One region of the Anoxybacillus sp. LAT27 genome, then DNA from elsewhere that is predicted to be linked to it. Evidence: a T-box and tRNA genes for the amino acid it is inferred to sense, from the RefSeq annotation. Region 1 holds a T-box; the other holds one or more tRNA genes.
What was found. The T-box of region 1 lies ahead of ileS (isoleucine--tRNA ligase). A T-box ahead of a tRNA ligase gene usually reads a tRNA of that ligase, here a tRNA-Ile.
Positions count from the first base shown of each region.

Region 1 (3,425 bases):
TGTTTTACTTTTTCGATGAGACGATTTAATTTAATGAGCATGTAACGGTCCACTTCGCGCAACTGCTCGATCGCTACCGTATGTTCTGCAGGATTGAAATCGAATAAGTTCCCGAGCATGAAACGGAACGTGTTGCGAATTTTACGATATACTTCTGCGACTTGTTTTAAAATGTTGTCAGAAATGCGCACGTCCGCTTGATAGTCGACAGAAGCAACCCAAAGACGCAAAATGTCGGCACCAAGCTGTTCCATGACTTTTGCTGGTACGACGACGTTGCCGAGCGATTTGCTCATTTTTCGTCCTTCGCCATCTAGTACGAAGCCATGGCTTAATACGCCTTTATACGGCGCTTTTCCGGTAACTGCAACCGCGGTGGAGAGCGATGAGTTAAACCAGCCGCGATATTGGTCGGACCCTTCTAAATAAAGATCTGCTGGACGTTGTAAATCGTCCCGTTCTTCTAGTACCGCTTGATGGGAAGAACCAGAGTCGAACCAAACGTCCATAATATCTGTTTCTTTCGTAAAGCGTCCGTTCGGGCTACCTGGATGCGTAAACCCTTCTGGGAGCAAATCTTTCGCTTCGCGCTCAAACCAAACGTTTGAACCGTATTGGCGGAACAAGTTCGATACGTGTTCAATCGTTTCGTCTGTAATAATCGGTTCACCGTTTTCCGCATAAAAGACTGGAATCGGTACGCCCCACGCACGTTGGCGCGAAATGCACCAGTCGCCACGATCGCGAATCATGTTGTGGATGCGAATTTCACCCCATGCTGGCACCCATTTCGTTTCTTCGACAGCTTTCAATAATTGATCGCGAATTTTGTCGATGGACGCAAACCATTGAGCTGTCGCACGGAAAATTGTCGGTTGTTTCGTCCGCCAATCGTGCGGATACGAGTGCGTAATAAACGATAGTTTTAATAAAGCACCTACTTCTTGTAGCTTTTCTGTAATCGCTTTGTTTGCGTCATCGTAAAACATGCCGGCAAACCCTGGCGCTTCTTCCGTCATATAGCCGCGCTCATCGACAGGGCAAAGAACACCTAAACCGTATTTTTGACCGACGATAAAGTCGTCTTCCCCGTGTCCTGGGGCCGTATGAACGCAACCGGTTCCGGCGTCTGTTGTGACGTGTTCGCTACAAATGACGAGCGAATCACGGTCGTAAAACGGATGTTTCGCAACGACGTATTCGAGTTCGCTTCCTTTCACTGTTTTTAATACAGTCACATGTTCCCAGCCAATTTCTTTTTGTACCGATTGTAATAACTCCGATGCAACGACGTATTTGCCACCATCTGCCTCAACGACGCTATATTGCAACTGTGGATGCACAGCGATACCTAAGTTCGCTGGAATCGTCCATGGCGTTGTCGTCCAAATGACGATTTTTTCGTCGCCATCAAGCACCCCTTTTCCGTCTTTGACAGGAAAAGCGACGTAAATCGATGGGGAACGTTTGTCTTTGTACTCGATTTCCGCTTCGGCAAGCGCCGATTCGCTTGATGGAGACCAATACACAGGCTTTAATCCTTTATAAATTAATCCTTTTTTCGCCATTTCACCAAACACTTTAATTTGTTGTGCTTCATATTCTGGCGTTAACGTAATGTAAGGATTGTCCCAATCGCCGCGCACACCAAGGCGTTTAAATTGTTCGCGCTGGCGGTCAATTTGCTCGTATGCATATTGCTCACATAACTTACGAAACTCCGCAACGCTCATTTCTTTCCGATTGACGCCTTTATTTTTCGTCAGCGCCGTTTCAATCGGCAAGCCATGCGTATCCCAGCCCGGTACGTACGGGGCACAATAGCCGCTCATTGACTTATAGCGAACGATAAAGTCTTTTAAAATTTTATTAAGGGCATGTCCCATATGAATGTCGCCGTTCGCATACGGCGGTCCGTCATGCAATACGAAAAGCGGGCGATCTTTTGTACGCTCTTGCACTTTACGATAAATGTCCATTTCATCCCATTTTGCTTGCATTTGTGGTTCACGTTGTGGAAGATTTCCGCGCATCGGGAAATCCGTTTTTGGCATGAGTAACGTATCTTTGTAATCCATTTTGTTTACCTCCTTTTATGTAAATAAAAAAACCTTCCCATGCCCAAAAGGGACGAGAAGGTCTCGCGGTACCACCCTTGTTGACTATGTAAACATAGCCCACTTGACATTCGTAACGGGAATGACGCGCCGTGGCCTACTATTTGTTCAGCACGGAACTCCGGGGTGATTTTCATTCTTTCGCTTATGCCGAGCTTCCACCGCCCTCGGCTCGCTGTAATAAGCTGATGAAAGAACTACTGTCCCCTTCATCGTTTTTGCGATATAACTGTATTCGATATTATAGGCAATCACAATAGCCATCGTCAAGACTCTGTTATTTCTTGTACCGCTTCATCATCAAGCTTGTAATCTAATAAATGATCCCAGTCGCCGCTATTTAACATATCAAGCTGCGCTTCAATTAACATTTTAAAACGATTGCGGAACACTTTCGCTTGACGCTTTAGTTCTTCCACTTCCATCGCGATTTTTCGCGTTTTTGCGAGCGCCTCACTAATGATGCGATCTGCATTTTTCTCCGCCTCTTTAATGATGAGCTTCGCTTCTTTTTGCGCGTTTCGCTTCACTTCTTCGGCTGTTTCTTGCGCAATTAAAATCGATTTATTTAACGTTTCTTCGATATTTGTAAAATAGTTGAGTTTTTCCGTCAGCTCTCGCACTTTTTCCTCAAGCTGCTTTTTTTCACGCAAAATCATTTCATAGTCTTTAATGACTTGATCTAAAAACTCGTTCACTTCATCTTCATCATATCCGCGAAAGCCTCGGCTAAATTCTTTATTATGAATATCTAACGGCGTTAATGGCATGCGGCCCACCTCCATCTTATGTACGTACCGTATGTTTCGACATGTTTTGCGAAAATCCTTCTTTTATTTTGCTTTTTCGACAACGATGCGCCATTTTTCTTTTTTTGTTTGCCCGACAATCGCTTGCAGTCGGCAGCGCCCATACCCGCGTAATGACAATAAATCACCTTCTTGGCACTCCATATGAGCTTGGTCAACCGTTTTCCAATTCACTTTCACGAAGTTTTGGGCAATGCAAGCTTGTGCTTTTTGGCGTGATATGCGAAAACATTGCGCTAAAATGGCGTCAAGTCGCAAAGAAGAAACGGTAAAAGTTTCTTCTTCCCATTCTTCTTTCACAGCGAGAAGTTGCGAAAGCGGTTGTTCTTCTAACGATACTTTTGCTTTTCCAATCGTTGTGACGTTCATTTTCACAAACGTTGCAATTTCTTTAGCGACGACAAACTGAATGATATCATCAACGATGACGATATCGCCAAATTTTTCACGCTTCACACCGAGTGACAAAAGGGCACCGAGCACGTCACGATGCCCGAGT
Region 1 is NZ_JAIWYK010000424.1:49,284-52,708, reverse strand. It holds gene ileS (isoleucine--tRNA ligase) at 1-2,078, opposite strand, end outside; T-box leader at 2,124-2,339, opposite strand; gene LD028_RS12555 (DivIVA domain-containing protein) at 2,384-2,887, opposite strand; gene LD028_RS12550 (YlmH family RNA-binding protein) at 2,951-3,425, opposite strand, start outside.

Region 2 (3,425 bases), on a different contig from region 1:
AGATTTAACAATCAATGAGCAGATTTATTCAACTGCGCCGGAGATTGATTCCCTTGCACGTAGCTTCCAACGGATGTTGACGAGCATGAAACATGTCATTTGCGAAATGAATGAAACGACGAGGCAGTTGGCCATGACAGGAGGAGACTTAAAGCATGTGTCTGAACACGCGATTGAGTCGAACGATCAGCTCATATCAGCCATTGCAACCGTAAAGCAAGGGGCAGAAGAAACAGCAAACGCTTCAGATGAAAGCATTCATCGGGTAGCTGAGATGAAAAAACGAATGCAACATGTGCTAACAAGCGTACAAAACATTTCAACAAGTGCGTTTGATATGAATAAATCTTCGGAAAGTGGTGAAAAGCGTCTGACGCATTTAATTGCTGATATTCACTTATTTGCTCAACAATTCAAAGAAGTAAACGATACGATTCAAAGTGTGAAACATCATTCCACGTCGATTACAAAAGTTGTCGATGTCATTCGCCAAATCGCTGAGCAAACGAAGTTATTAGCGCTGAATGCCACAATTGAAGCTGCCCGTGCTGGTGAAGCAGGAAAAGGGTTCGCGGTTGTCGCTACAGAAGTGAGAAAGTTAGCGGAACATGCTTCGAAAGCAACGGAAGAAATTACATCATCCATTTTTGCGATGGAAGAAGTATCGATTCATGCGACGAATCAATTTGAAGGAATGGTCGAACATTTACAACATCAACTCATGTCTGCAAACGAAGCGAAACATTCATTTGACCATTTGTTGAAAGAAATTCAACGCGTCAATCGTAACGTAGCACAAATGGAAAATGAACTAGAGCAGTTTCAACAATTATTGCCGATGATCGAGACTGTAACGATGGCGTTTGCCTCCGTTGCCCAACAAACGCTTGCAAGTGCGGAAGAAATGATGTCGTTTTCGTATGACCAAACGAAGCAGATGAATGATATGTATCGTGTTGGTGAACGATTAAATGAATTATCGCAATCGTTATCTACAATCACTTCATCATTTAAACTATAAGAAGCAGGCGGATCAGCCTGCTTCTTTCATAGAAGGGAGTTCTTTAATGGAAGCGAACAAAATCGTGACAGAAACGAACCAGTCTAAAGCAACGGCATAAGGAACAACAATTTGCAACGATTCCATTATTGTAAAAAAGATAGTTGATAATGTAATCGAATAAGCGGAGATGCTCCACATATGACGGTACGTTCCACGCTTATTTAATGTGCCGCGAAAAATGAGACCGATGAATGCGAGAACGGTCACGTAAAGAAATTTACTTGTACATGTGAAAAAGTATAAAACAAAAAACGATAGTGAAATGACGATAGGAAGTAATGATTGCAACGTGCGTGTAAATTCATATACGTCTTTGTTTGTAAAGCGATCTACTTGCATGACGGCATACGGATACGATTGAACGTGGCCATTTACAACGAGCGAAAAGTCTTCTTTTAAAAACGCCACTGCATTTGTGTAGCGCGCTACGTCATCGGTAGTTAATGTACCTGTGCTATCTAATAAAATAGTCACGTCAGGATGTATGAGCTCAATTGGTTTTTTTTCGTCCGATGTCAATATGCCATCGACGACTTCAAATGGGGGAAGCTCCTCGCTCAATAGTTCGCGCGTTGAGTCGATCGTTTTGTTTATACTTATTATAAAATAAATAGCAATCGGCAACGTCGCAATAAGCGATAAAAAGAACACGTAACTAATCGCTTTTCCGATCGGATGAAAGCGAAAGCGGGCAATATGTACAGGCGAATAAAGACTTTGTAACAACCGTTTCCACATGATCATTCACATCCTTTAGGCATCATCATTTTTCATTCTACTTCTTTTTCTATTCGCTACACAACCATTTTGTCTCGTATTGACGCCCTTCATCATTTTTGCTAAAATTACCATCGGATATGATGGACCCTTAGCTCAGCTGGTTAGAGCGGACGGCTCATAACCGTCTGGTCGCAGGTTCGAGTCCTGCAGGGTCCATTTTCCTCGCTAAGTGAATTAGCGAGGTTTTTTTGCAAATAATTTGAAACATTCGTTTTATTTTGGTACTCTTAAAGTAGGTTCACTTATGAAACTTTTCTGTTTCTAAATGTGATTGAACGGTTTCATTTGTGACCAATTACATAATAAATGAGGAGGAATGAAGTATGGCATTTGAATTACCACAATTGCCTTATGCTTACGATGCGTTAGAGCCACATATTGATAAGGAAACGATGAACATTCATCACACAAAACATCATAACGCATATGTAACAAACTTAAACGCAGCGCTTGAAGGTCATCCAGAATTACAAAGCAAAACAATCGAAGAGCTAATGGCTCATTTAAACGAGGTGCCGGAAAACATCCGTACAGCTGTTCGTAACAACGGAGGAGGGCATGCAAATCATTCGCTCTTTTGGACAATTCTTTCACCAAATGGTGGCGGTGAGCCTACAGGTGAATTAGCTGAAGCAATTAACAATACATTCGGCAGCTTTGAAAAGTTTAAAGAAGAATTTTCAAAGGCGGCTGCAACACGTTTTGGGTCTGGTTGGGCATGGCTTGTTGTGCACAACGGTCAGCTTGAGGTAACAAGTACACCAAACCAAGATACGCCATTAATGGAAGGTAAAACACCAATTTTAGGATTAGATGTATGGGAGCATGCATACTACTTAAAATACCAAAACCGTCGTCCAGATTATATTTCAGCGTTTTGGAATGTTGTCAACTGGGACGAAGTTGCCAAACGTTACGCAGCAGCAAAATAATGATGAAGAGCTCGGCAAATTTTGTCGAGCTCTTTTTGCATATCGCTACAAAAGAGTAGGCAAACTACTTGTCAAGAAAGGGAGTTTGCCTATGAACAGATGGAAACGAATCATCGCGCACATTCACACACATCGCCAATTGTTTCTTTTACTAGCAATCGGCGGATTGTATTCTCTTAGCATCGCTTTGTCCAATACGTTTGTAAACGTATATGTTTGGAAAAAAGTGAACAGTTTTCATGCCCTAGGTGTGTACAATTTAGCGATTGTCACATGGCAGCCGCTTGCATTTATCGTTGCTGGGAAAATCGCCAAAAAAATTGATCGCGTCATCGTTTTACGAATGGGCGTGACGTTTTTGGCACTCTTTTTTTTAGTCGTATTATTCAGTGGAAATCAAGCGATGAATCATTTGTTTTTCCTTGGTGGTTTGCTTGGTGTTGGTTATGGCTTTTATTGGCTTGCATTTAACGTATTAACATTTGAAATTACTGAGCCAAATACGCGCGATTTATTTAACGGGTTGCTTGGAGCGATGACATCTGTGGCAGGAATGATTGGGCCACCGCTAGCAGGATGGGTTATCGCTTCGAGTGAAAAGTTTACGGGGTACATGGCGATTTTTTTAGCTTCTTTATGTTTGTTTATTG
Region 2 is NZ_JAIWYK010000440.1:198,227-201,651, reverse strand. It holds gene LD028_RS15080 (methyl-accepting chemotaxis protein) at 1-1,021, shown strand, start outside; gene LD028_RS15075 (DUF1189 domain-containing protein) at 1,034-1,807, opposite strand; tRNA gene LD028_RS15070 (tRNA-Ile) at 1,926-1,999, shown strand; gene sodA (superoxide dismutase SodA) at 2,167-2,775, shown strand; gene LD028_RS15060 (MFS transporter) at 2,867-3,425, shown strand, end outside.
Region 2: it has a tRNA-Ile gene. The T-box ahead of ileS (isoleucine--tRNA ligase) is inferred to sense a tRNA for this amino acid. The anticodon was not compared.